DNA from 2 places in the Methylophilus sp. E2MeOHC9 genome. Region 2 is predicted to be linked to the other one. Evidence: riboswitches for the same ligand, from Rfam matches in the RefSeq annotation. Region 2 holds a riboswitch; the other holds the start of a gene.
The links. Region 2 has a riboswitch for thiamine pyrophosphate ahead of ACSSVF_RS09450 (TonB-dependent receptor). Riboswitches for the same ligand answer to the same signal wherever they lie in the genome.

Region 1: linked by a shared signal. The riboswitch ahead of thiC (phosphomethylpyrimidine synthase ThiC) and the one ahead of ACSSVF_RS09450 (TonB-dependent receptor) in region 2 are both predicted to bind thiamine pyrophosphate.

What each region holds. Positions count from the first base shown of each region.
Region 1 covers NZ_CP196024.1:983,712-998,480, forward strand. The annotation lists gene mreD (rod shape-determining protein MreD) at 1-22, opposite strand, end outside; gene mreC (rod shape-determining protein MreC) at 19-1,146, opposite strand; gene ACSSVF_RS04715 (rod shape-determining protein) at 1,176-2,219, opposite strand; gene gatC (Asp-tRNA(Asn)/Glu-tRNA(Gln) amidotransferase subunit GatC) at 2,344-2,631, shown strand; gene gatA (Asp-tRNA(Asn)/Glu-tRNA(Gln) amidotransferase subunit GatA) at 2,691-4,172, shown strand; gene gatB (Asp-tRNA(Asn)/Glu-tRNA(Gln) amidotransferase subunit GatB) at 4,174-5,619, shown strand; gene ACSSVF_RS04735 (HD domain-containing phosphohydrolase) at 5,688-6,683, opposite strand; gene ACSSVF_RS04740 (PAS domain S-box protein) at 6,680-10,384, opposite strand; gene ACSSVF_RS04745 (hypothetical protein) at 10,597-11,004, opposite strand; TPP riboswitch at 11,151-11,263, shown strand; gene thiC (phosphomethylpyrimidine synthase ThiC) at 11,292-13,172, shown strand; gene ACSSVF_RS04755 (hypothetical protein) at 13,344-13,859, shown strand; gene ACSSVF_RS04760 (YaeQ family protein) at 13,908-14,447, opposite strand; gene ACSSVF_RS04765 (TetR/AcrR family transcriptional regulator) at 14,655-14,769, shown strand, end outside.
Region 2 covers NZ_CP196024.1:1,927,397-1,942,165, forward strand. The annotation lists gene epsA (XrtB/PEP-CTERM-associated transcriptional regulator EpsA) at 1-439, opposite strand, end outside; gene ACSSVF_RS09370 (hypothetical protein) at 709-1,038, shown strand; gene rpsF (30S ribosomal protein S6) at 1,162-1,545, shown strand; gene priB (primosomal replication protein N) at 1,551-1,859, shown strand; gene rpsR (30S ribosomal protein S18) at 1,860-2,093, shown strand; gene rplI (50S ribosomal protein L9) at 2,115-2,564, shown strand; gene dnaB (replicative DNA helicase) at 3,562-4,944, shown strand; gene alr (alanine racemase) at 4,959-6,026, shown strand; gene radA (DNA repair protein RadA) at 6,067-7,422, shown strand; gene ACSSVF_RS09410 (hypothetical protein) at 7,908-8,186, shown strand; gene hpnE (hydroxysqualene dehydroxylase HpnE) at 8,211-9,512, opposite strand; gene hpnD (presqualene diphosphate synthase HpnD) at 9,522-10,358, opposite strand; gene hpnC (squalene synthase HpnC) at 10,355-11,224, opposite strand; gene ACSSVF_RS09430 (S-methyl-5'-thioinosine phosphorylase) at 11,311-12,066, shown strand; gene def (peptide deformylase) at 12,097-12,630, shown strand; tRNA gene ACSSVF_RS09440 (tRNA-Ser) at 12,655-12,744, shown strand; gene ACSSVF_RS09445 (cupin domain-containing protein) at 12,821-13,096, shown strand; TPP riboswitch at 13,275-13,378, shown strand; gene ACSSVF_RS09450 (TonB-dependent receptor) at 13,477-14,769, shown strand, end outside.

The DNA.
Region 1 (14,769 bases), 940 kb from region 2:
TGCTAAACTTAACCGGCTTCATGGGTGCCCCGGTATGGTCGTGGTCTGGCCATTATTAGGTGGCGTGCTGCCAGGTGTAGTACCTGCTGGCGGTGCCGTCGGCGAGATAGGTGTGGTTGGCGCAGGTTCACTGTCTGTCGTGTCCAGGCTAGGGATCTCGGTGACGGGATGCGGGTCTACGGCGGCATTATTTTTCTGCAGTACATCGACCACCGATTGGTCCAGGTGTTGTGCGTTATTACGCGGCAGCACCGGTTTATTGTCAGTCACCGGGTTGATGGCCGCAGCTTCCGGGATCTTTAAGATCAATACGTGTTTATGGTTGTTCACCCCGGCGATCGGCCGGCTGACGATTTTGGCAAACGGTGAATCCTGGCTTTGTTTAATCTGCGTCACAATAGCGACAGCCAGCCCGGCAGGGTAAACACCATCAATGCCTGAAGTCACCAGTTTATCGCCGACTTTGATATCGACGCTGGTCGGCAGGTAGGGGATATCCAAAGTGTTGCGTTTGCCTTCACCGAACGCAATCGCCCGTAACTGGTTACGTTCGATCTGGATAGGAATGGATAGTTTCTTGTCGGTGATCAGCGTCACTTCACTGGTGAACGGGTAAACGCGGGTGATCTGGCCAACCACGCCCTGTTCATCGACCACTGCTTGCCCGGGCGTGATGTCGTGGCGGCTGCCACGGTTGAGCGTGATGATATTGCTGAACGGGTCGCGGCCCATATGCATCACTTCACCTAGTGTGGCTTTGGGGATGATAGGCGCATCGCCGGCGAGCAGTGTGCGTAAGTGCACATTTTCGGCATCCACAGTCGCTAGCCGTTGCAACGCGGCATTGTCAATCAGGCCCTGTTGCTTCAGCTTGAAGTTTTCCTGGATCAGCTGATTGTGCGAAGTGAAGTAAGTGTTGATATTGCGCCCCCACTCATTCGGGGCACTGGCGACGATTTCCAGTGGATGCAGCGCAGCGCTGAACCATTGGCGGACCTGGCTCAGGTATTCAAAACGCGCGTCTATAGCCATCATGACCAGCGACACGGTGCAAAAAAACATCAGGCGTGAAAATGGCCGCGGCCCCTGGATAAAAAAGGCCGGGGATTCGTGCGGGTCAAGCTGTTGGTGTATGCCTTTGAGCATGATGAGGGTGTCGCCAGCCAGACCTTGTCTTATTCACTGGCAAATACATTGCCCAGCTTGTCCATTTCTTCCAGCGCCCGGCCACAACCACGGGCCACACAGGTGAGCGGGTCTTCAGCCACAATGACTGGCAATCCGGTTTCTTCAACCAGCAAGCGGTCCAGGTCACGCAGCAATGCGCCGCCGCCAGTCAGCACCATGCCTTTTTCTGCAATATCGGCACCCAGTTCAGGCGGTGTTTGTTCCAGGGCAGATTTCACTGCGCCAACGATAGAGTTCAGGGGCTCAGTCAGTGCTTCCAGGATTTCGTTGCTGGAAATCGTGAATTTACGTGGCAAGCCTTCTGCCAGGTTGCGGCCGGTGACTTCCATCTCCAGCACTTCAGAACCAGGGAAAGCAGAACCGATTCTTTTCTTGATCGCTTCAGCGGTGGGTTCTGAGATCTGCATGCCGTAGTTACGGCGGATGTAGTCAATAATCGCCTGGTCAAATTTGTCGCCACCGACGCGTTCGGATTTAGCGTAAACAATACCGCCCAGTGAAATCACGCCCACCTCAGTGGTACCACCACCGATATCCACCACCATGGAGCCAGTAGCTTCAGCGACCGGCATATCGGCACCGATCGCAGCTGCCATCGGTTCTTCAATCAGGAACACCTGCTTGGCACCTGCGCGCTCGGCAGATTCTTTGATGGCACGGCGTTCAACCTGGGTAGAGCCGACCGGCACACAGATGATGATGCGTGGGCTAGGGGAGAACCAACGTGATTCGTGTACTTTGCGGATGAAAAACTTGAGCATTTGCTCAGTGATGGTGAAGTCGGCAATCACGCCATCCTTCATCGGGCGTATCGCCTGGATGTTCGCTGGTGCGCGGCCCAGCATGCTTTTCGCATCGGAACCTACTGCCAGTAACACCTTTTTACCGTTAGGGCCGCCTTCGGTACGAATGGCCACTACAGACGGCTCGTCCAGCACGACACCCTTGCCGCGCACATAAATCAGCGTGTTGGCTGTGCCAAGGTCGATGGCGAGATCATTGGAGAAGTAGCTGTTGAGTGCACCGAACATGTTTTATCCTGTAAAATTCCGACTTTTGAACTGTCAGCCGAGTGTGGCTTGAAATCAAGGTATAATAGCGCAAAACGCACATGAAATTAAGATGTGATTTCGAATTCTTGAAGACTTAACCTCTATGGCACTCAATCTTGAAGACATCAAACGTATAGCTCATCTGGCTCGCATCGAAGTCAGTGACAGTGAAGCGCAAGAAACTTTAAATAAACTTTCCGGCATTTTAGGGCTCATTGAGCAAATGCAAGCGGTAAATACCACCGGAATCGCCCCCATGTCCCACTCCCAGGATGTGACTCAGCGCCTGCGTGAAGACGTGGTCACGCAAACCAATCAGCGTGAATTATTCCAGTCGATTGCGCCTGCCACGCAAGATGGTTTATATCTTGTGCCCAAGGTCATTGAATAAAAAATCGATTACATGCACTGATCGAATAACCAGTCGCTCCCTCTCATACGGTTTTAATGATGATTAACAGTAGCCTCAAACAGCTGGGTCAACAATTGGCCAGCAAACAAGTTTCCAGTGTCGAGCTCACGCAAGCCTATTTGCAGCGAGTGACGCAACTCAATCCGGCCATCAACGCCTTTATCACTCTTGATGAAGAAAAAACCCTGGCCCAGGCCAAAGCTGCGGATGCGCGCATTGCCACCGGTGATTTTGGCCCGCTGACGGGTATCCCGCTCGCACAAAAAGATATTTTCTGCGCCAAAGGCTGGCGCACCACTTGCAGCTCAAAAATGCTGGAAAAGTTCATTGCGCCGTATGACGCGCATGTCATCAGCCAGTTTGATGCCGCCGGTGCCGTGAATCTGGGCAAAACCAATATGGACGAATTCGCCATGGGCTCTTCCAACGAGACCAGCTATTTTGGTGGCGTGAAAAACCCGTGGGACTTCGACCGCGTGCCTGGTGGCAGCTCAGGCGGTTCCGCCGCCGCGGTGGCAGCGCGCTTGTGTGCCGCCGCCACCGGTACCGATACCGGCGGTTCCATTCGCCAACCGGCCTCGCTGTGTGGCTTTACTGGCCTGAAACCTACTTATGGCCTGGTTTCACGGTACGGCATGATCGCGTTTGCTTCTTCGTTAGACCAGGCAGGCCCGATGGCGAAATCGGCAGAAGACTGTGCGTTGATGCTCAACGTCATGGCCGGTTTTGACGAACGCGACTCCACCAGCGTCAACCGTGAAAAAGAAGATTACACCCGCGGCCTGGCCGCCATGACGGGCGACCAGCCGCTAAAAGGCCTGCGTATCGGCCTGCCTAAAGAGTACTTTGCAGAAGGCCTGAGTGCCGAAGTCGCCAAAGTCATTGAAACCGCGATTGCCGAGTACAAAAAACTGGGCGCAGTTATCGTGGATATCAGCCTGCCAAATAACAACCTGTCTATCCCGGTGTACTACGTGCTGGCGCCGGCCGAAGCCTCCAGTAACTTGTCGCGTTACGATGGTGTGCGCTACGGTCACCGGGCTGCCGAATATAACGATCTGCTTGAGATGTATACCAAATCCCGCGCCGAAGGCTTTGGCGCCGAGGTCAAGCGCCGTATCCTAATCGGTACCTATGTATTAAGCGCTGGTTATTACGATGCTTATTACCTGAAAGCCCAGCAGATCCGCCGCCTGATCGCGCAGGATTTTGTAGAGGCGTTCAAGCACTGTGATGTGATCATGGGCCCGGCTGCCCCTTCGACAGCCTTTAAAGCCGGGGAGAAGACCAGCGACCCGGTCGCCATGTACCTGGAAGATCTCTATACCATTGCCGTTAACCTGGCCGGTTTGCCTGGCATGAGTGTCCCGGCAGGTTTCACCCAGAATGGTGACGGCAAACCATTGCCGGTCGGCTTGCAGATTATCGGTAATTATTTTGATGAGGCGCGCATGCTGGATGTAGGCCACGCTTATCAACAAGTCACAGATTGGCATACACGCATGCCGGAGGGCATCTAACATGCAGTGGGAAGTCGTGATCGGGTTAGAAACCCACGTTCAGTTACAAACCAAGTCCAAACAGTTCAGTGGTGCTTCGACCACCTATGGCGCAGCGCCAAACACACAAGCTTGTGAAGTGAGCATCGCTTTGCCGGGTGTATTGCCGGTCTTGAACAAGCAATCGGTCGAATGTGCCATCAAATTCGGCCTGGCCATCGATGCCGAGATCGCCCCCCGCAGCATCTTCGCCCGCAAGAATTACTTTTACCCGGATCTGCCCAAAGGCTACCAGATCAGCCAGTTTGAATTACCGGTGGTGGGTAAAGGCAAAGTCACCATACAGGTGCCTGCAGGCAAAAATAGCGAAGCCTACGAAAAAGTCATCAATATCACCCGCGCCCATCTGGAAGAAGATGCTGGTAAATCGGTACATGATGCGGTGGAAGGCATGTCCGGCATCGATTTAAACCGAGCCGGGACGCCATTGCTGGAAATCGTGACCGAGCCTGATATGCGCAGTGCAGCAGAAGCCGTCGCCTATGCGAAAAAACTGCATGAACTGGTGCAATGGATAGGTATCTGTGACGGCAATATGCAGGAAGGTTCTTTCCGTTGCGATGTGAACGTCTCGGTACGCCCGAAAGGCACTGAAAAGTTAGGCACCCGCCGCGAAATCAAAAACCTGAATTCTTTCAAATTCATGTTGCAGGCGATTGAGTACGAAACCCAGTGGCAGATTGAAACACTGGAAGATGGCGGCACTATCCAGCAGGCAACGATATTGTTTAACCCGGATACCGGCGAAACCCGCGCCATGCGTTCCAAGGAAGAAGCCAACGATTACCGTTATTTCCCGGACCCGGATCTGCTGCCGCTGGAAGTGACAGAAGCTGACAAGGCACGCGTGCGCGCGGACATGCCGGAGTTGCCGCAGGCATTGCAGGCGCGGTTCACTAATGAGTATCAGCTCTCCAGTTACGATGCCAGCAACTTGACTGGTTCACGTGCAGTGGCAGATTACTTTGTGACTGTGGTGAATGCCGGTGGCGACGCTAAACAGGCTGCTAACTGGGTGATGGGCGCGCTTTCTGCCAAACTGAATGCAGATGAAAAAGCCATTGCCGAGAGCCCGGTTTCTGCCGCACAGCTGGCAGCGTTATTGCAACGTATTGCCGATAACACCATCTCTAACAACGCCGCCAAACAAGTGTTTGAAGGTTTGTGGGCCGGCGAAGGGGAAGTCGACGCAATTATTGAAGCCAAAGGCCTCAAGCAGGTATCCGACACTGGCGCGATTGAAGCCATCATCAATGAAGTATTGGCAGCCAACCAGGCCATGGTAGAGGAATATAAAGCCGGTAAGGAAAAAGCGTTTAATGCGCTGGTAGGTCAGTGTATGAAGGCTTCCAAAGGCAAAGCCAACCCGGCCCAGGTGAATGAGCTGCTGAAAACTAAATTAGGTTGATCGCTGGCTTCAACCTGTTTCCAAGGCTGGTTGAAGCGTTGAGAGGCTAACAAACAATGGCGTGAAGATTACTCTTCGCGCCATTTTTCATTAATGGCAATTAAATCTGGCAAACAGCTGAGCATGGCTTCGACGACCCGCTGGTCAAAGTGGCGGTTGATCTGGGATTTGATTTCTTCCACCGCTTTTTCTACCGGCCAGGGCTCTTTGTAAGGGCGTTTGCTCAACAGGGCATCAAATACATCGGCGACCGCCACAATGCGTGCCTCCAGGGGAATCTCTTCGCCTTTCAGCCCAAACGGATAACCGGTGCCATCCCATTTTTCATGATGATAGAGGGCCACGGTAAAGGCCAGTTTGATTAACGGCGAAGTGGATTTATCCAGGATATCGGCGCCCAGGCGAGGGTGGGTACGCATGACTGCCAGTTCTTCATCATCCAGTTTGTCAGGTTTGAGTAACACGCGGTCAGGAATGCCGATTTTGCCGATATCGTGCATGGGCGCGGCATGCACCAGTTGCTCGGCAAAGCCTATATCCAGGCCCATTTCCAGGGCGATCCTGCCCGAGACATGGCTCATGCGTATCACATGCATGCCGGTTTCATTGTCTTTAAACTCGGCTGCACGCCCGAGCCGCTGTATCAATTCCAGGTGCGTGTTTTTTAATTCGTCGATATGCACCAGTGACAGATGGGTTTTCACACGTGCACGGACTAATGCTGGTGAAATGGGTTTGTTAATATAGTCCACGCCACCCGCGTTGAAGCCTTCTGACTCATCGGCTTCATCCGCCAGCGCGGTGACAAAAATGACTGGAATCGTATGCGTTTCCGGATCATTTTTTAAATGCCTACAGACTTCAAACCCGGTCATGCCCGGCATCATGACATCGAGCAGGATCAGCCCTGGCCTTTCTTTTTTCACCAGGTCCAATGCATCCATGCCATTCTTGGCAAAACTCAGTCTATAGTCATCCTGCAACACTTGCTTGAGGACTTTCAGATTGAGCGGCTCATCGTCGACAATCAGGATCTTGGGTTGTTGGGTGATGTAATCCGTCATGAAGTCGTCCCTTGGGTTTGGGCCTCCAGTAATGTATCGATATGAATCACTGCCTGTTCAAAATCAAAGTCATTCAGGCATTGGGATACCGTATGCAATGCCTGGCGCCAGTCAGCCGGGGCATGTTGAATCAGTTGATTGGCCAGGGCATCATCCAGCTCGGCCATCGCTGCCAGCGTACGCAGTTCTCGTAACCATGCCAGCAGTTGTTCGGCATCAATATCGGATGTGGCCACATCGGTTTGAGCAGATTCAGGTTCAGCGTCGAGTAATGTAGTAATCGTTTGATGCAAGGCTTCAGTGGTGGTTTGCAAGCGCTTGACCAGCGCAGGGCATTCTTGCCAGCGCTCTTCAGTAATATGTTCCAGCGCATCGTATATGGACTGCACTTTAGGCAGTGCCAGATTGGCGCTCACGCCTTTGTTGGCGTGCGCAATCATCCTGAATGCGGCATGATCTTTAGCCTGTATGGCTGCTTGCAATGCTGCTATGTGGCGCGGCGCTTCTTCCAAGTACTGACCGACTTCAATCAGGTAAGTTTGCTGGTCGCCCCATAACTTGACGCCCTTATTCAGGTCGAATTCTTTTTGCGCCAGCGTCTGTTCGGCCACGACATCTTCTTGCGATGCGACTGAGCCAGTCAATACGCGCTGCATCTCGGCCAGTAATAAAGGTAATTCAATCGGCTTAGAGCTAAAACCATCCATATCGGCCTGTTTGGCAGCCAATCTATCCTGCTCAAGCACACTGGCGGTCAATGCAATGATCGGTGTTCTATCCCAACCCGCTTCGCGTTCCATTTCGCGAATACGCAAGCTGGCAGTCAAGCCATCGACCACTGGCATCTGCACATCCATTAAAATGATATCGAAAGAACGGGTTTGCAGGGCGTCGATGACTTCCTGCCCATTCGAGGCCAGTGTCACTCTATGCCCTTGTTTCTCCAGCATAATATTCAGTAGTTTGCGGTTCTGTTCAATGTCGTCTGCTGCTAGGATATTGAGGGATGGCAAGACGATTTGAGTGACATCTACGGCATGCTCTATGCGCATGCCTTCCTGTAACGGCAAGGTCACACTGAAGCAGCTGCCTTGACCAATCTGGCTGGTCGCCGTAATACGGCCACCCATCAGTTCAACCAATTGTTTACTGATGGTGGTGCCCAAACCGGTGCCGCCAAAACGACGGCTCATGGTGGCATCTGCCTGGGTGAACGGGTCGAATATGCTTTCCAGGCGGTCTGCGTCTATGCCTATGCCGCTATCGATCATGTCAAACTTGATCTCGCCAGTTTCGGTTGGGTATACCCTGAGCTCGACATAGCCTGTTTCAGTGAATTTCACTGCGTTGCCCAGTAAATTGGTCAATACCTGGCGGATACGGTGTTCAGCGCCTTTGAAATAACCGGCGGTTTCCGGAGCCAGGGTCAGCTTTAATTCCAGATGCTTTTTGCGCGCTTGCAGCCACAACGAAGAAATCACGCTATCCACCAGTTCACGCATGGAGAAATCCAGTATTTCCAGCTCTAACATGCCTTTTTCCAGCTTGGCACTATCCAGAATGTCATTCAGCAAATGCAATAGCGATTTGGCCGACTGGCTGATGGTGGATAAATAATTACGTTGTTCCTGCTGCATGGCGGTGTCCAGCAGCAACTCGCTAAAGCCGATAATGGAGTTCATCGGTGTGCGGATCTCGTGGCTCATATTGGCCAGGAAGGTACTTTTGGCACTGGCTGCCTGTTCCGCTTTATCCTTGGCCAGCAGCATCTCTTGTTCCATTTGTTTGCGTTCGCTGATGTCTATCATAAACATCAGCACTTTAATGACTTTGCCATCCATGTCGCGGATCGGGCTGTAAGAGGCATGGATCCAGATTTTTTTGCCATTCTTGCCATGGCGCAAAAATTCGCCATGCACAAACTCACCTTTTCTGAGGGATACCCACTTCTGCCGGTAACGATCAGTAGTGATGAATTCAGGTGGGCAAAGGATGGAATGGTGTCGCCCCAGGATGTCTGGCAGTTCATAGCCGAGCAGGTCCAGAAAGCTCTGGTTAGCAGTCAGCACGAAGCCGTCAATGGTAAATTCAGCCATGCAGGTGGAGTTGTTGATGGCATTGGCGATGCCCTCAAACTCGGCATTTTTCTGTTTGGATTCAGTCACGTCCAGCATGACGCCATCCAATGCTTCGGCCTCGCCATCATTGCTGTAAATGGCGGAAGCGAATTCTGAGATCCACTTTTCATTGCCTTTGCGGTCTGTAATCCGGTATTCAATCGCATAGTTGGTGCGGTGGGCGACAGCAGCCTCGACGATCGGTTGTATCCTCAGTCCATCGTCGGCATAAATCAGCTGCGAGAAATGAATGCTGCCGGTCAGGAAGTCTTCTACTGTCCAGCCGGTCAATTCCAGCACCGCATCACTAATCAGGCGCATGCTCCAGTTTTCATCCAGGTTGCAGCGGAAAGTCACGCCCGGAATATTGCTCATCATGGAGCGAATCTGCTGATCTTTTTCGCGGATGGCTTTTTCAATCGCTTTGCGCTGGGAGAGGTCGGTAATAAAGCCGACAAACAGTTTTTCGCCCGGCAGTTTGACCTCGCCAATCGCCAGTCGTATGGGAAACTGCGTGCCATCTTTTTTAACGGCTTCAAGATCGCGGCCTTCGCCAAGAATTTGTGCCTGTCCACCAGCCTGGTAGTTTTTAAGGTAGTAGAGATGGTTGGAGCGGTCCGGTTCCGGCATCAACATTGAAATATTGTTGCCTTCCATCTCGTTTTTGCGCCAGTCGAATAACCGCTCTACGGCTTCGTTGCAGGAGATGATCTGGCCGCTGGCATTGATGGTAACAATGCCATCCACTGCGGTATTTAAAATCGTCGATAAACGGGTTTCGCTGGCCTTGATGTTAGCAAGCGCCTGTCGGTAGCTGATCAGCACATTGATTGCGGCTGCAATGATGCCTATCAGTATCGTCACCAGCGTGATGCCAAGTGCCAGCGAGATGGATTGGTTATCTTCGGGGTTGAAGCCGGATTGCGCCTGCCCGAGAAAGCGTGCCGATGCCATGCCGGTGTAATGCATGGCGGTGATGGCGCTTCCCATCAATATACCGCCCAATGTGATGCTCACTTTGGGCGGTAGCTTGCCTTTCTGGTTAAGGAAAATACCTGTCCATAATGCCAGTGTTGCCAGGCTGACCACGACGACTACAGAAATTAGTACCCAAACAAGGTCAAATTTGAGCACGGGCTCCATGCTCATGGCCAGCATGCCGGTGTAATGCATGGCGCCAATGCCGGTGCCTACCGAAAGGCCACCTTTGATCAGCTTGCCATAATCAAGCTGGTTCTCCGTCATCAGGTTGAGCGCATAAAAAGACGCCAGAATGCCTGGCATCATAGAGATCATGGTGACTTCAGGGTTGTAAGTGACTTTGGTACAGATTTCGTAGGCCAGCATGCCGATGAAGTGCATGGCCCAGATGCCTGCCCCGAGTGAAATGGAGCTGGCGATAATGGAAAACTTTTGCGAAACCAGGGAGGTTTGCTTTTGCGAAAGACGTGTTAATTGCAGCGCGAGCACCGAGGTACCGATGGCCACCAGTGCAGACAGGATGACTAGCCATGGGTTATAAGTACCATAGAGCAGGGCGGTGGGAGTCCCTTCCCTGAAAAAGAATATGCTGTACCAATCCATGCGCTCAGTGCCTTAAAAAGAAAAGTTTGATCATTCTTGCTAACGATATTCTAGCTGTCGTTTGCAATAATTTATATTGAGAACAATGCTGTTTTAAAAGGCTATTTCGGTGTTTAACTGATAGCTTGGCCGGGTAATTTAGTTGGGTCTGGCAAACAAAAAACCCTGCGCATGCAGGGTTTCATTAGACGGTTGCGTGGCAGCTAAGCCGATCAATGACACAGCACGTGGCATATCAGCTGGTAGCAGATCGTCATAAAACCGATAGTGGTCAGCACAAAACTGATGGCGGAAAATACTTTCCATTTCATTTTGCTCCAGAAATCAGTGTCAAACGCAGCAATTGTGAAAATGGTCGGGTTAGTAAAACCGCCAATCGCGACACAGACGCAGGCAAAGTGATGCAGCTCAATGCCAGCTGCTCTGGATGCTGCAAAAAATCCCAGTTGAAACAGTGCCATCAAGGCGTAATCAACGTGGGCACGGATCATGGTTTTGTAATCGATCAGAAATCCGCCATCTATCCCCGGGATGGGAAACCAGCGGGCAAATGTCATCAACCATGCAGATAAAATTAAAGCGGTGGTACAGGCAACTGCGCCTATCAATAAGACTTCCATGTTTTTCTCCTGAGCTCTGATTTGAAGGTAACCCGTATTTTTTATTAGGTGGGTAACGTGATTGTAGACAGATCTGTCTGTCTGTCAATATGCGGCAGATCAAATACCGAGTAACTTGCGTTATCTGTGGTTTTCCCGCACAATCCGTCCCTTGCTAGGGGTCTGTAAACCCTTCATTCAGTGAAGATTTTACAGTGAGAGTTACCCTTCGAACCTGACGCGGTTGATACCGCCGTAGGGAATGCAAAGGTGCGCATCCTTACGTCTTTATATTTTAAGGATGCCTAATGAACGCTATTGATAAAAATATCAAGTTCGTCAACGCGGATGCCAAAGTTGACGAAGCTACTACCAAACCGTTTGCCAAATCGCGCAAAATTTACGTTCAAGGCTCCCGCCCTGATATTCAGGTACCTTTCCGTGAAATTTCCCTGAGTGATACACCTTCCAGCTTTGGCGGTGATATCAACCCGCCAGTGGTGGTGTATGACACTTCCGGCCCCTATACTGACCCAACAATAGATATTGATATCCGTAATGGTTTGCCAGCTTTGCGCGCGACTTGGATCATGGAACGTGGTGATGTAGAGCAGCTGGATGGCCCGACTTCTGAGTTCGGTCACCAGCGATTGGTCGATCCGGCATTATCCGAGATGCGTTTTAACCTGCACCGCAATCCTTTGCGGGCCAAGGCCGGCCAGAACGTGAGCCAGATGCACTATGCGCGCCAGGGTATCATCACCCCGGAGATGGAGTTCATTGCCATCCGTGAAAACCAGCGCCGCGAAAATATGAGCGAGTTGCTGCAAACCCAGCATCCTGGCCAGCATTTTGGCGCCAGCATTCCGCAAGTCATTACGCCAGAGTTTGTGCGTGATGAAGTGGCGCGTGGCCGTGCGATTATTCCTGCCAACATCAACCACCCTGAAATCGAGCCTATGATCATTGGCCGTAATTTCCTGGTCAAGATCAACGCCAACATTGGTAACTCAGCACTGGGTTCTTCTATTTCTGAAGAAGTGGAAAAAATGGTGTGGGGCACACGCTGGGGCGGTGATACTGTGATGGATCTGTCCACCGGTAAAAACATCCACGAAACGCGGGAATGGATCATCCGCAATTCACCGGTGCCTATCGGTACCGTGCCTATCTACCAGGCGCTGGAAAAAGTGAACGGCAAAGCCGAAGACCTGACCTGGGAAATCTTCCGCGACACGCTGATCGAGCAGGCCGAGCAAGGGGTGGATTACTTTACGATACACGCCGGTGTGCGCCTGGCGTATATCCCGATGACGGCCAAACGCATGACCGGCATCGTGTCACGTGGTGGCTCCATCATGGCGAAATGGTGTCTGGCGCATCATAAAGAATCTTTCCTGTATGAGCATTTTGAAGACATTTGCCAGATCATGAAGCAATATGATGTGAGCTTCTCACTCGGTGATGGCCTGCGCCCCGGCTCTATCTACGACGCTAACGATGCAGCACAGTTTGCTGAGCTGAGGACTCTGGGTGAACTGACGCAAATTGCCTGGAAACACGATGTACAGTGCATGATCGAAGGCCCTGGCCACGTACCCATGCACCTGATCAAAGAGAATATGGACTTGCAACTGGAGCACTGTGGTGAAGCGCCTTTCTACACCCTGGGCCCGTTAACAACAGATATCGCTCCTGGTTATGACCATATCACTTCCGGTATTGGCGCCGCCATGATCGGCTGGTATGGCTGTGCGATGTTATGTTATGTGACGCCGAAAGAGCATCTGGGCTTGCCGGACAAGGAAGACGTGCGCGTAGGTATCATCACCTACAAGATCGCAGCCCATGCTGCCGATCTGGCTAAAGGCCATCCTGGCGCGCAGATTCGTGACAATGCTTTATCCAAGGCGCGTTTCGAGTTCCGATGGGAAGACCAGTTCAATCTTGGCCTGGATCCTGAGAAAGCCAAAGAATTCCATGACGAAACCTTGCCACAGGAAGGCGCAAAACAGGCACATTTCTGCTCCATGTGCGGCCCACATTTCTGCTCTATGAAGATCACGCAGGATGTCCGCGATTACGCTGACAAAATGGGCGTAGATGAAAAAGAGGCGCTACAGAAAGGCATGCAGGAAAAAGCGATCGAATTCGTCAAAAAAGGCAGTGAGGTTTATCAAAAAGTGTAGTAAAACTTCTGTGCCTCAATGAGTAGTAGTGCCGATTAAAAGCCAGCAGCAATGCTGGCTTTTTTATTGCGGTTTGCACGCGCTAGCGATGAAAGATGTAAAGAATTGAATTTAAATAAATATATTTTTTCTAAACTTTATCGGATTAAAGTGCTTTATGAGGAGAACGTGATGAGACGCATGCTCTATTTTGTTTTGCCTGATATTAAAAGTGCACGTAAATTGATGGATGAATTGTTGCTGGAAAGCATTGAAGAGGACGATATCCATTTCCATGCTCATCCGCCACAGTCTTTAGGCAATCTACCCAAGGCAGAGGCAATGGAAAAATCTGATGTCGTATACAGCGCCATGGGCGGCTTTTTGTTTGGCGCCATATTCGGGTTGCTGGGTGGTATTTTGGCCTATATGGTGCCCTGGTGGTTTGGCGAAGTGTCGCTGAGCGTGATTCCATACTGCATGGTCCTGGGTGCCATTTTGTGTGCGGTTTGGGCGGCGGCCGTGGCAACCGCAACCCCCAGTTACCGTATTAAATCGTATTCAAACGCGATTGAGCAAGGCAATATCCTGATGATGGTCTCTGTTCCATTACGCAGGCTGAATGAAATCCGCTTAAACCTGGTCACCAAACACCCGGAGGCGACTTACCGCGGTGTCTGGCCTGCCGAACATATGTTGATCCCCTAACTAAAAAAGCCAGCGATTGCTGGCTTTTTTAATGCGTGCTGGTGCAGGCTACTCAATGTCTTTCAATCGGATGGCCTCAATCTCAAAACTGCCACCTTCGTGGCTCACCAGTATCTGCTGATCCTGTATGGTGAAACTGATAGACAAGCCGCGTGCCGCTGCGGCGGCTAGTTGCTCTGTGTCAGGCAGGTTGATGATGGTGACGTTATCCAGCTTGAGCATGGCTTTGCTGTTCTGCGCCCACCACATGTCAGCCGTCCTGCCGCCATACAATACCTGCACCACGTGCTTTGATCTGCCACAGGCTTTGCGGATGTCGCGCTCTTCAGGCAGGCCTACGCATATCCAGCGCTGAATCGCACCGGTTAAATCCTTTTGCCACAGGTCGGGTTCGTCGTCATCGCTCAAACCGTTGCCAAATTGCAGGTTCTCATCAGCGTAAAGCACGAATGCCAGCAAACGGACCATCAGGCGCTCGTCTGTTTCGGAAGGATGTTTGGCCAGCGTCAAGTTGTGCTGCTGGTAATAATGCCTGTCCATATCCGCAATATTGAGGTCGATTTTATAAATGGTGGATTTCAGCGCCATGCGTGAATATCTCTTGTGTATGAAAGTGTGGCGAGTATAGCAAACATGCGCTCCAGGCTGGTAAAACAAGTCAATTGGCGCATGCAAGCTGATATACGCGTATCGGGCTCGATACAAGAAATCACTTGCGTCTTTTGGCTTTAGGCATAAAATGAAAAAGAAACGTTTTATTTTTATTTTATGCAGACTTTGATATCTTCATCGACCATGGAAATTTCTCCCCATAAAGTTAAGGCCGGACGCCCCAGAGCAGGCACTGAGCAGGATAGACATGCGCTGTTGCTGGAACAGGCGCTGGAAATATTCATGCTGGAAGGTGTGG
Region 2 (14,769 bases):
AAAACACATAGATACAATCATTCTTGCCGCGCGTGTCGCGCACACCATATACCAGCAATGAATGCATTTTCATTAATTGCTGGGTGAAGGCATTGGGCGATTGCGCATGAATGCCGCTGGCGTCAAAACGGTTGATGACATACCATTTTTCGTCATTTTCCAGCCAGCGCTTGTGCAGGTTGCACATCAGGTAATTCACAATGGCTGAATCCTGCAGCAAACACTGGGTGGTGACTTCAGGCAGCGAAGAAGACACATCAAAATGCAGCTCACCCGTGCTGAAATTGCCCCATGTCGCCAATAGCGCGTCATGGCGCATCAGCGGATGAATGTCTTGTTTTAACCAGTTGAAAAAATCAACATGGCGTTGAATGGCGTATGAGTTCTGGATGGCATGCAGAACTCCCTCCCAATGTGTTTGTTTTTTTTGTGCCAGCATGGAGATACCTCAAAGTTATGATGCGCAGGGCAGGCTTCACCCATGCACATTTATGGTTTAACTTTGTTTACGGCAGCAGTCGCTGGCTTCTTTAATATGGGTCGATTCAGAACATGTGCAACGAGCTTCGTAGAAACTTGATAAGGATCAAGCAGAATGCGGCTTTAAATACTGTCTGGCAGCGGCCTGGCAAGACTTGCGTTAAAATGAATGAATGTTTTTTTGTCGTGTCTGAACTTGATAGTCGATAAGCCATGCAGGGTAAAGGTATGTTAAACAAGCTTCCTAATGGGGTACGTTATTCCAGTCACAAAGAGTGGCAGCTATTAAAAAGGCTGCCCAAATGGTGGTTGCTGGGTACGCTGGTGTTCGCAGGCCCGATTGCCTATACCTGGTGGCAACAGGAAGATCTCCTTTCGCAGAACATAGAGCGTACCTCAATGTTTCTCGGCCTGCTTTTCACATTCTGGTTTTTTATCGGCGCCATGATGATAGGGCTGGTGGTCATTATTATTATGAAAGGCCCCGGTTATGTGGCCGACCCTTATTACCTGCCTAAAGAAGACAAAAGCCTGGAAAACAAAGTGAATAGTGATTAGGCCGTCCGGATTCAAGATAAGTCCTTGATTTACACTGGACTTATAGTCTATAATCGCACGCTTTTCCAACCTTGCCACACCTGATTTCGCATTCGGGGTGGCTGATAACCGTAAGGAGATTACATGCGACACTATGAAATCGTGTTTATTGTTCACCCAGACCAGAGTGAACAAGTGCCTGCGATGATCGAGCGCTACCGTGCTCAAATCACAGGTAATGGCGGCAACATCCATCGTCTGGAAGACTGGGGCCGTCGTCAACTTGCCTACCCAATTAATAAAGTACACAAAGCCCACTACGTGTTGATGAACATTGAAGTGAGCCAGGAAGTGCTGGAAGAGTTGGAACACGGCTTCAAATTTAACGATGCTGTATTACGTCACCTGACTACTTCGACTAAAACAGCCGTGACTGCACCTAGCCCAATGATGAAAGAGGAAAAATCCAAAACCATCGTTGGTGATGCGCCAGCAGCTACTGCAGCTACTACTGAGGCAGCCGCTTAATCGTTGTGAATACGCTGGTGATCGCCGCGACGGTACAAACGATTGAACCGTTACGCTATACACCAGCCGGGTTACCCTTGTTGCGTTTGCAGTTGCAACATGATTCAGAACAGCAAGAAGCTGGCCTGAATCGCAAAGTGCAGTGTCAGTTACCCGCAGTGTTGATTGGTGAAAAAGCCAGTCTGCCATTGCAAAGCGGAGATCGCATCAAAGCCAAAGGTTTCCTGGCCCAGCGCAGTGCAAAAAGCACACAAGTGGTCATGCATATACAAGAGATACAGCTAATACAGCATACAGAATTGAAGGAGTTATAAATGGCAAGAGATATGTACAAACGCCGCCGTTACTGCCGTTTCAGTGCAGAAGGCATCAAAGAAGTTGATTACAAAGACGTAGATCTGTTGAAAGACTTCGTTTCTGAAAACTTCAAAATCATTCCAGCCCGTATGACTGGTACTAAGGCTAAATACCAACGCCAACTGACAACTGCGGTTAAACGCGCACGTTTCCTGGCGCTGATGCCTTACACAGACAAACACCCAGGTTAATCGGCGGCTTAGGAGAATAACATGCAAGTAATTTTATTAGAAAAAGTAGCAAACCTGGGTGGACTGGGTGATGTGGTTCGTGTGAAAGATGGTTACGGCCGTAACTTCCTGATCCCACAAGGCAAAGCCAAACGAGCAACAGAAGCCAACCAGGCTGAGTTTGCTGCGCGTCGTGCTGATCTTGAGAAACAACAGGCTGATTTGTTAGTTGTTGCGCAAACACGTGGCGAAAAACTGGCAGGCTTTGCGTTAACGATTGCGCAAAAAGCCGGTGTTGACGGCCGTTTGTTTGGTTCTGTGACTAACCTGGACATTGCAACTGGTTTGCAAGCACAAGGTCATGAAGTGAAAAAATCAGATGTACGTTTGCCTAACGGTCCGTTGAAAAATATCGGTGAGTTTGCTGTTAGCATTGCACTGCACCATGATGTTGTTGTTGATATCAATGTCACAGTGGTTGCAGAAGCTTAATTTAAGCTTTTAGCAAAACTTGAAAAAGGCTACTTCGGTAGCCTTTTTTTATTGTGCTTGGCGCAACAGAGCTTAATGGATGTTTAGACTGTGAGTGGCTAGTTTTCTCGCCTTTTGGGAAAGAGTTAATAGATATCTCTTTGGATGGTTAAGCTTTCTCTTTCGCTGTTTCATTACACCCTTCCTTTTCGCCCCTAGGCGAGTGACTTTTCTTTGCTTGCCCAAAGAATAAGTCACCAAAAGAAAGGGCACCCTAGCTTCCGCTTGATTCCTGCGTTGCTCATCAACGTGGGCGTCCAACGAAACTCGCCCTAGCGGCTTGCACACTACGCAAGCCACCGCGGAGCTCAAACAGGCGCTGGCCGACAACCCCCACGCTGCCTGCGCTACTCGGCGCGTCAGATAGGGGCCCATGCAAACCACCACGCGGTGACTTATACTGAAATTCATCACATTGCATCTCGCCGACACACTGAAATAACACAAGGCAAACGGACAAAATGACCAACAAAATAGTTTGTTGGTCATTTGCGTTAGATCTTTTAGAAAGTCTCTTCGCGCCCTCAATGCTATACGTTTAACCCATATTTCATCGTGGTGGTTTTTAAACGGGCCCCTATCTGACGCGCCGAGTAGCGGAGGCAAAATAAGGAGGAAGGGAGCGACTGTCTGAGTTCCGCGGTGGCTTGCGTTGTGTGCAAGCCGCTAGGGCGAGTTTCGTGACCGCTTATTTTGACGAGCAACGCAGGGAACAAGCGGAGGCTAGGGTGTCTTGTTCTTTGCCTTCTTTCTTATGGACAAGCATAAGAAAGAGGGTCGCCTAGGGGCGAAATAAAATATTTCAAATGTCAAAAATGTGATTTTGAATTAATCACTGGTTCACGCTTTATATTAAACCCCAGTCTCAAAGAAAAATCTGCTTACTTTTATCCACCTAACATTCACAGTTAATTTTAAAACTCGAAAATGCCGATTCGCTTTTCGGTATAATCGTCAGATGGCTGACGAACAACTAGAATTTCTCAAACTCCCTCCGCACTCCATAGAAGCCGAACAGTCTGTCCTCGGCGGTCTGTTGCTGGACAATGAAGCGCTGGATAAAATTGCCGATCTTTTATCCGGCCAGGACTTTTACCAGCACGACCACAAACTGATTTACGAACATATCACCAAACTGATTGAGCGTAATCAGCCGGCAGATATTGTCACCGTGGCCGAATCTCTTGAGAGTTCAGCGGAGCTTACTACGATTGGGGGCGTGGCTTATCTTGGCGCACTGGCACAAAATACACCCACTGCCGCTAATATCCGCCGCTATGCAGAAATCGTGCATGACCGCTTTGTCATGCGCAAGCTGGTTGCGGTAGGTACTGATATTGCTGAAAGTGCTTATCTGCCGAATGGGCGTAATGCGCAGCAATTGCTGGATGAAGCCGAAGCCAAGATTTTCCAGATTGCGGAAGGCGGCAACCGCAAGAGCCAGGGCTTTTTGGGTATGCAAGTGCTGTTGCCGCAAGTGGCAGACCGCATTGATTACCTCTATTCGCGTGAAAACCATTCTGATGTGACGGGTACGCCTACCGGCTTTAGTGACCTGGATTCTATGACTTCCGGCCTGCAGGGCGGTGACCTGGTGATTATTGCCGGTCGTCCTTCCATGGGTAAAACGGCTTTTGCCATTAACATTGCCGAGAATGTGGCGCTGGAAACCAATAAGGCCGTGGCTATCTTCTCGATGGAGATGGGCGCAACACAGCTGACGACGCGTATGATCGGTTCGATCGGACGTCTTGACCAACACAAAATGCGTAACGGTAACCTCGAAGATGAGGACTGGGAGAAGCTTACAACTGCGTTAGGCAAGTTGAACGAAGCGCCGATTTATATTGATGAAGGGGCTGGTTTAAGCAGCTTTGACGTTCGTGCACGTGCGCGGCGTCTGCACAGGCAGACTGGTGAATTGGGATTGATCGTAATCGATTACTTGCAGTTGATGACATCACCTGCTGGTCGGTCAGGTGAAAACCGCGCGACAGAAATTTCCGAGATTTCACGCTCGCTCAAGGCATTGGCAAAAGAGCTCAATGTGCCGCTGATTGCTATCTCACAGCTTAACCGCAGTGTGGATCAACGCCCAGACAAACGCCCTGTCATGAGTGACTTGCGGGAATCCGGCGCGATTGAGCAGGATGCCGACATCATTATGTTCGTGTACCGCGATGAATACTATAACCCGGACAGTGCTGAAAAAGGGTCTGCCGAGATCATTATCGCCAAACAGCGTAACGGCCCGATTGGCCGCGTACGCCTGACCTTTATGGGCGCGCATACCCGCTTTGAGAATTATGCCAATGCGGCGTATATGCAAGACGAATACTAGGGCGCCGAATGAATATGCGTCCTATCGTTGCTCATGTTTCAGAAAAAGCGCTCGCACATAACCTGGCACAAGTCCGGCGTTATGCGCCGCAGGCCAAAGTACTTGCTGTGGTCAAAGCCAATGCTTATGGCCATGGTTTGCTGAATGCCGCGCGTGGATTAAAAGAAACAGACGCGTTTGGTGTGCTCAATATCAGCGAGGCAGTGACGTTGCGTGATGCGGGTTACCAGCATCCTATCCTGTTGCTGGAAGGCATTTTTTCTGCTGAGGAAATGACACTGGTTGATCATTACAAGCTGGATACGGTGATCTCTCATCGCGCCCAGCTGCAATGGTTACTTGAAAGTCAGCCAAATATGCCGTTGCGGGTATACCTTAAACTGGATAGCGGCATGCACAGGCTGGGCTTTCAGCCCGTCGATTACCAGGCAGCGCTTGATCAACTAAGCACCAGTGCGAATGTCAGCGAAGTGGTGCTGATGACTCATTTTGCGAATGCTGATCTGGTCGATGGCGTCACGCAAGCCATGCTCAAAGTGGAACAAGTGATGACCGCGCAACCATATAAGCGCTCGCTGGCAAACTCGGCCGCTGTCATCCAACAACCACAGACTCATGCCGATTGGGTGCGCCCGGGCATCATGCTCTATGGCGCCACCCCGATTGCGGAGAAATCCGCTGCCTCACTTGGATTAAACCCGGTGATGACACTGCAATCTGGCTTGATTGGCGTGCAGGAGATTGAAGCGGGGGAGAGTGTAGGCTACGGTAGTTTATTCACCGCAGACCAACCTACCCGCGTCGGCATTGTCGCTTGCGGCTATGCGGATGGTTATCCCCGGCATGCCCCCACCGGTACGCCGGTTGCTGTCAATGGCGTACTCACGCGAACATTAGGCCGCGTTTCTATGGATATGCTGGCGGTAGATATTACCGATATTCCAGCAGCAAATATCGGCGCTAGTGTAGAGCTATGGGGGAATCTGGTGCCTGTAGATGCAGTCGCACAAGCCAGTGGCACCATAGGTTATGAATTGCTATGTGCAGTGACTGCACGTGTGCCTATGCACGTGATTGATTAACAAATAATAGCCTTACCCAATAAGCATCATTAAGGTTTTCATGGCTAAAGCTAAAACACAATATACCTGTACCGAGTGCGGTGCCTCAGAGCCCAAGTGGCAAGGCCAGTGCCCAAGCTGCCACGCCTGGAATACCCTGGTGGAAAGTGTGCCAGAAGTGGCTAGCCAGAGCCGCTTTGCCAGTTTGGCACCGACGGCACAGTTGCAAAAACTGGCCGAGGTTGAGGCACAGGATGTCTCGCGTCAGCAAACCGGTATTGCCGAGTTTGACCGTGTGCTGGGCGGTGGCCTGGTGGCAGGTGGGGTAGTATTGATTGGCGGGGACCCAGGGATTGGTAAATCTACGCTGTTATTGCAAACAGTGTGCAAGGTGTCGCAGAATCTGAAATCGTTTTATATCAGCGGCGAAGAGTCTGCGCAGCAGATCGCCATGCGTGCAAAGCGGCTGGGGCTGGATGCCAGCCAAGTGGATGTGCTGGCTGAGATCAATCTGGAAAAAATCAGCCAGGTATTACAGCAGCACCAGCCTGACCTAGTGATCATTGATTCTATCCAGACCGTCTATTCCGAAGCGTTGCAGTCAGCACCCGGTTCGGTGGCGCAAGTGCGTGAATGTAGCGCGCAATTGACGCGTATCGCCAAACAATTGGGTATCAGCATGATACTGGTCGGCCATGTCACCAAAGAAGGTTCACTGGCCGGTCCGCGCGTGCTGGAGCATATTGTCGATAGCGTGCTCTATTTTGAAGGTGACCAGAATTCGAGTTTTCGGTTGATCCGCGCCTTTAAAAACCGCTTCGGTGCTGTCAATGAGTTGGGCGTGTTTGCCATGACTGAAAAAGGCTTGCGCGAAGTCAGTAATCCGTCAGCCTTGTTTTTGTCTCATCACGACACCCCTGTTCCAGGGTCATGCATCACGGTGACTCAAGAGGGCACGCGTCCATTATTGGTTGAAATACAGGCATTAGTTGACACCTCCCATGCTCCAAACCCCAAGCGACTGTGTGTGGGGCTGGAGCAGAACCGCCTGGCGATGTTGCTGGCAGTGTTGCATCGTCATGCCGGTGTCGCCTGTTTTGATCAGGATGTATTTATCAATGCAGTCGGTGGCGTGAAGATCAGCGAGCCGGCTGTGGATCTGGCAGTGCTGCTGTCTATTGTTTCATCCTTTAAAAATAAGCCATTACTCAACAAATTGATTGTGTTTGGCGAAGTCGGGTTAGCGGGAGAAGTGCGGCCAGTACAACGCGGGCAAGAGCGTTTAAAAGAAGCGGCCAAGCTGGGCTTCACCCATGCCATTATTCCCAAAGCCAATGCGCCTAAGGGTGGCGTACCTGGCTTGCATATTGATGCGATCGACCGCCTGGAACAAGCTATCGATTTGTTGCGTGGATAAAAAAATGGCAACGATGTCAGGGAGTGGCATCGTTGCCTTGAGTGGTGGTTGTTCAGAAGAGGGTGAACAGCCACAGGGAAGCGGTACTGATATTTGCTGCGCGTCGCGTATTGCTTAGCCTTCATGCTTGAAGTCTTTCACTGTGCCCGCGGGCATTCACGGGCAACTGCCTCTCATTCAAAAAATCCTGCTTTTTATTAGCCCGGTTGTTTGTGATGGCTATGTGTTGATCCAGCAGTTGCAGTATAAGCAATTCGATCAACAGGGTCAGTTACATAGGGCAGGGTTTTGTAGCAATGTGTAGCATTGCTGATACACATTGCTCGCCTGTATTTATAAGGCTACGCAAGATATGTTTGCTCTGTTTTTTCACAAAAAGTTCATGCAACTATTCATGAAACTTGCTTGCCATAATCAGTGTGGATTACCACACGCATATGACAAGAATATGACGGTGAATAAAAAAACGGAACAGGAGCCTAAAAATGAAAAAAACACTCATATTAATTCCCTTGCTGTTAACCGCTTGCGCAAGCATGCAGCCAACACCGCAAACAACCAGTAATGGCAAGGCTGGTTACAAACTGACCTGTAGTGAATTCAATACGACAGTGGAGCAATGTAAAGTAAAAGCCAGTGAGCTGTGCTCACATGGTTACGAAGTAGATAAGCATCTGACTTTCAGGGAAACCTACCCGGACAGCGGGGATGGGATCTATATGCCCGCGAGGAACCATGTGGTGGTTGCCTGCAAGGAATCCTGAACGCTTGGGGTGATATAAAAAAGGTCAGGCGTTAGCGAGTAACGTTTCGGCAGCTGCCATCCCGCTCATAATGGCACCTTCAATGGTGGCAGGGTAACGGCCTGCAATATAGTCGCCTGCCAGGTAGATGTGTGGTTGTGTCGTCATGGTCTGGGGACGCGCTAGATCAGGCGTGCAACTAAAAGTCGCACGTTTCTCGGTGATGATTTGTGTCCAGGCCGGCTGTGCGAGGTGCATGCCATAGCCCGCTAATGCCTGATTTAACTCCTTTATACATTGTTGTACCAGAGTGTCTTTATCGCTACTTAATACGCCATGCGCACTGATCACAACCGCCAGTAATCCTGGCTGATCACAGCATACACCACGGTCAAATACCCATTGCGCAAATCCATGACATAAGCCCATCATCGGCAATGGCAGCTTGGTTGTGGGCGGGTATTGCAGATACACTGTTGTAATCGGCTGGTAGTCAAATGCCGGCAGGGGAATGTCGCTGGTAATCGTTTTAAGTTGATGCGGGCCTGCGGCGAGGATGATATCGTCAAAGTCTTGCACGCCTTGGGCGGTTTCGAGCACGCATTGCGAGCCTTCACGCCTGGCTGCGAGCACAGACGTACGTAGAAACACTTTGCAACCTGATGCAGTGATGGATGCTAATAAAGGCGTGATCAGGCTGCTGGATAAGTCGGATTTTAAAATCAAAAAATCACTGTCAGACCGTTGTTGCTGAAAACTGTCACGCAGCACATTTAAGAAAATCTGGGCGCTGGCGCTTTGGATCGGTGTGTTTAATGCGGCCAGGCACAAAGGCTCCCATAACATCCTGATCACCGTTTCTGTCTGCTGGCCTTGTGTTAACAGGCTCGCCACGGTGGTGTCTTGCGTTAATGTGTATGCGGATTGTTTTAACTGCAACATCCAGCGTATGGCCCGCCACTTGCTGGTGAAACTCAGTCCACGCGCGGTGAGCAATGCCCACAATAAATGTAGCGGTGCAGGCAAGCAGGTGGGGGTGACGAGAGACATACGATCTGCGCCGTGATGCATATGCAACGCCAACGGCAATCGGGTGAATATCTGCGCAGGATCCAGGCCCGCTTCACGTAATAATGCGAGCGTGGCGCGATAAGCCCCGATAAAGATATGCTGGCCATTATCCAGCATGGCTTCTGCATGCGGCACGCCACGCGCACGGCCACCGGCTTGTGGTGCCGCTTCAAATAGCGTTACCTGCTGCCCCTCGCGCAACAATGTATGTGCGGCCGATAGCCCGGCCAGCCCGGCACCAACGATGGCGACATTGCGCGGTGTGTGCTTATGCATGCCAGTGAGCTAGCGGCGCTTGAACCATACGCCCAGGGCCAGTTTCAGTTTCCTGAAAGGCGGCAGTATGACTTTGTGGCTAAGCACCAGATTCGGGTCTTGCCGGATTTCCTGTAGTAAAGCGCGATAAATGGCTGCCATCATCAGGCCGGGCAATTGCGTTTTGATATCAGTTTGCGGCAATTGGCTCATGGCTTTGTCATAAAACATTTCTGCACGCTCAATTTGTTTGAGTAACAAAGCTTGTGTCTGTGCCGATGCCTGGCTTTGCAGTATCTGCTGTTCAGTGACGCCTGCTTTTTCCAGTTCATCAATCGGGATGTATATCCTGCCGCGCCTGGCATCTTCGCCAATATCGCGGATGATGTTGGTGAGCTGGAAAGCCATGCCCAAGTCATGCGCATAAGCTAACGTGGATTGATCACGATAGCCAAAAATCTGCGCCGAGAGCAGGCCGACCACACTGGCGACGCGGTAACAATACAATGCCAGTTGCTCAAAATCGGCATAGCGGTTGTATTGGGTATCCATCTGCATGCCATCGATGATTTCGACGAAGTGCGCCTCCTGCAGAGCAAACGTTACAACCACAGGTTTTAGCGCTTTGGTGACCGGATGCTGCGGCACTTCATGGAACAAGCGATGTATCTCCTGTTTCCACCACTGCAATTTGGTTTGTGCGATCTGGTAATCAGTACATTCATCGACCACATCATCCACTTCACGGCAAAACGCATACAGTGCCGTCATGGCTTCGCGCTTATGTTTGGGCAAGAACAAAAAACTCAGGGTAAAGCTGGAACCGCTTTGTTTGGTTTTCTGCTGGCAGTATTGTTGCGGGGTCATTGTTTAAACAGGGCTTTCAGCAAAATAATCGGCCAATCAAAAGCATTCAGTGTTGGTCGGTGATGGTAGATATCGCCACGGCAACGCTTTAATTTATAAATGATTCGTTCGCCACCGGCGACTATCATGCGCAGTTCGAAGCCGATACGGCCAGTCAGTTGGCGGCCTAGCGGCTTACCCGCGAGCAGTAATTGCTCGGCGCGGGCTACATTGTACAAAAAGAATGCCTGCCAGGCGCTATCCAGTCGCTGGTCACGTAAATCCTGTTCTGTGATACCAGCGGCTCGCATTTCGTCCTGGCATAAGTAAATACGCCCGGTTTGCCCATGTTTTTGCAGGTCTATGGCGATGTCCTGGTAAAAATTAATCAGCTGTAAAGCTGTGCAAATCTGGTCGGACCAATCCCTATGCTGCGGCGTATCCGCAACGTACAGTTGCAACATCAGCCTGCCGACCGGGTTGGCTGAGCGACGGCAATAATCCAGCAGTTCAGCAAAATCGGCATAGCGGGTTTTGACGACATCCTGCTTAAACGCGCTGATTAAATCCAGCAGCGATTGCACTTCCAGCTTGTGGCTGCTGACCACTTGTTGCAGTGTTTTGAATAACGGGCGCTCTGCCTGGATATAAGCCTGGATCAGTAACAACTCATCTTCGTAAACTTGCAGTGCCTGCAAACGCTGGGTTTCGCTGGCGTCGCCTTCGTCGGCAATATCATCCGCTTCGCGCGCAAACTGGTAAATCACGCTCACTGCGTAACGCAAATGGGCGGGTAGCAGCACGGAAGCGACCGGAAAGTTTTCATAATGTGTGTGTGCCAGGGTCACACTGGCCGGTGTCGTCACGGGCTTGGAAATGGCTTGCATGGCTTAAGTATGCCATAAATCCGTGATACGCTTACGCCTTGCACATTAACCTGCGGTAAAGAAAACTGAATGTTGGAGAGGATAGGATGTTAGGCATTATTGGGGGCACCGGGCTGACAGAGCTCACCAATCTGAATATATCAAAACGCCTGATTGTGCGCACGCCGTACGGCAAGCCTTCGCAACCTTTGGTCTTCGGCGAAATCAATGGCAAAGAAGTGGTGTTTCTCGCGCGTCATGGCGGCGGCCACACCATACCGCCGCATGCGGTCAATTACCGGGCCAATATCTGGGCACTGCATTCGGTGGGCGTGACCGATTTGCTGGCAGTGGCAACCGTGGGCGGCATCAGCAATAGCCTGATCCCAGGCGATATCGTATTGCCGCACCAGATTCTGGATTACACCTATGGCCGCGATAACACCTATCACGACGGCGTAGAGCTACCAGTGAGGCACATTGACTTCACCCTGCCTTATTCGCAAACCATGCGCGAGCGTTGCCTGAAAGCATCAGCAGATGCCGGTTGTCATTTGGTGGAGGGCGGCATTTATGCCTGCGTGCAAGGGCCAAGACTGGAGACAGCCGCGGAAATCGACCGCTATGAGCGGGATGGTGCCACCGTCGTTGGCATGACAGGCATGCCAGAAGCCGTGCTGGCAAGAGAGCTGGGCGTGGCTTATGCCGCCATCTGCCCGGTAGCCAATTTTGCGGCAGGCCGTGGCGACAGCGCACAAGCCATCCATTTTGAACAGGTCATGCCTTTGTTGCAGCAAACCATGGACAAAGTGCGTTGTATTATTGCGCAATGTTTATCTGACCATCAATGCGCAACCGTTTAACCATTTTATTGTTTTTGATGGAGCCTGATTGTGGCCATTAAACCCGTGCTGAGAATGGGCGACCCTGTACTGTATCAAGTCGCAGAAAAAGTCACCCAGTTTGATACGCCTGAATTGCATGCCTTGATCCAGGACATGCATGACACCATGACTGAAATGAATGGTGCCGGTATCGCCGCGCCTCAAATAGGAGTGAGTTTGCAGGTGGTGATGTTTGGCGTTGGCAAGAACCCGCGTTACCCGGATGCCGAAGAAGTCCCTTTTACCATATTGATCAATCCTGAATTGACGCCGATAGATAACGAAGAAGAAGATGGCTGGGAAGGGTGCCTGTCTGTTCCCGGCATGCGCGGCGTGGTGCCACGCTATCAAACCCTGCATTATCGTGGCTTTGACCCGCAAGGCAACGTTATTGATCGCACTGCCAACGGCTTTCATGCACGGGTGGTGCAGCATGAATGTGACCACTTATTTGGCATCCTTTACCCCATGCGTATCCGCGATATGACAAAATTTGGCTTTAATGATGTACTTTTTCCTGGAATAACGCTTCCAGATGACTGATATTTTGCTATAATCCTGCCTTCCGGAAGAGTGGCAGAGCGGTTTAATGCTACAGTCTTGAAAACTGTCGAGGGTTCACGCCCTCCGTGAGTTCGAATCTCACCTCTTCCGCCAGTTACCAAGATGCCGCATGATTGCGGCATTTCTATTTAAAGTTTTTATAATCACTTTAATTTATTAAGGAATTGTCATGACTCAAATCATCATCGACCACAATCCATCTGAAGAAAAATTGAATGACCTGGGCGTAAAAAGCTGGAATACCTGGGATTGCGCTCCTTCAAAATTCCCTTTGGATTTCACTATGACTGAAAAAGCCTATGTATTAGAAGGCGAATTCAAAGTGACTCCACAAGGTGGCGACACAGTGACTATCAAAGCTGGTGACTATGTTGAGTTTCCAAAAGGCCTGAAATCCCAGTGGGAAGTCGTTAAGCAATTGAAAAAACACTACAAACATTTCTAATCGATTGTTGTAGCAAGTATTCAATAAAAAAACCCTGCATCGCAGGGTTTTTTCTTTTTGGTGCCAGGCTTGTTTAAATCATTAAACTTTGAAAATACGCATACGATTTAAACGTAATAAGCATCACTCTCTAGCAATGTAATCAATATCAACCTACAATCTCACCCTGATTGAAAAATCAAACGCCTTGGGGTGGCTAACGCCTGAGATCTCGCGCAAGTGAGGAACCCAATGAACCTGACCCAGATAATGCTGGCGTAGGGACAGGCAGAGCATCTACAACGCAAATGTTTTTGATTTGTTGTCCTATCAACAAATCTACTCACGTCATTGTCACTCTCCCCCTGTCCTTTTTATGTGTCTTAATAGAAAGGATTACCTTGAAACCGATTACAAAACCGCTGTCCCTGATTGGGCTTTTACTGACCGCGCAGGCGTTTGCCGCAGAGGACGACGAGGCAGTGAAACTGCCCGATGTGGTGGTGAGTGCAGATTTTCGCCCCAGCACCGCGCAGAAAACTGCTGTCAGCCTGACCGAAATTGACAAAGAAACCATAGAGTCACGTGGTGCGCAGCATCTGGAAGAAGTCTTGAACCTGGCGCCGAATGTCAATGTGTCAGCAGGGGCGTCGCGAGGACGCTTTTTCCAGATTCGCGGGATGGGAATACTCAGCCAATATGATAATCCGGTGAATCCATCCGTTGGTTTGATCATTGATGGCATCGACTTTAGCCGCCTTGGTGGTGCTGCAACCCTGTTTGATATTGATGCGATAGAAGTGTTGCAGGGCCCTCAGGGCACTAAGTTTGGTCCCAATGCCATTGCGGGCGCCATCACCATGCGCAGTGCCGAACCCACCAAAGAATTTAAAATGCGTGTGCAAGCCGGTGTGGGTGAATATAACACGCGTAATTTTGGGGTGGCGGTAGGCGGGACTATCGTCGAAGATCAGTTACTCGGGCGCGCCTCGATTTACACGCACAAATCTGATGGCTATATGCAAAACGACACCCTGGGTCGTGACGACACGCAAAAGCAGGATGAGCTGACCTTCCGTAGTAAATTCAAATTATTTGCGACTGAGGATTTGACCCTGGACTTCACTTTGATGCATGTGAATGTGGATAACGGCTATGACGCATTTACCCTGGATAACTCAAGACGCAGCAGAGCCAACCAGCCTGGTGCAGACACTCAGAACACCAACGCTTTTGCGGTGAAAGCCAATTGGCAAGCCTCGGATGCAGTCATTATCCAGTCTGAAGCCAGTTATTTAAACTCTTCATCCACCTACAGTTTTGATGGGGATTGGAGAACAGAGAATGACTTTGAGAAGCATAATCGGGACCGCGATAATTACTCGTTTGAGCTACGTGCATTATCCGATAAAGCTGGCCGAATTTTTAATGGCTCCACCGACTGGACGGTTGGTGTGTATCGTTTTGTGCAGGATGAGCATTTCAAGTCACGTGTCGATTACAGAAGTTTTGGGCCTGACGAATTAACACAGTTAAGAGGCAGGTACAAAACAGAAAATACGGCTTTGTTTGGGCAACTGGATAGTCATTTAACCGACAAACTAACACTGGTATCAGGTTTGCGTGTAGAGGATTTTAAGGCCGACTATTCTGATCGTGGATTCGTTAGCTCAGTCCCTAGCAGTATGCAAAAG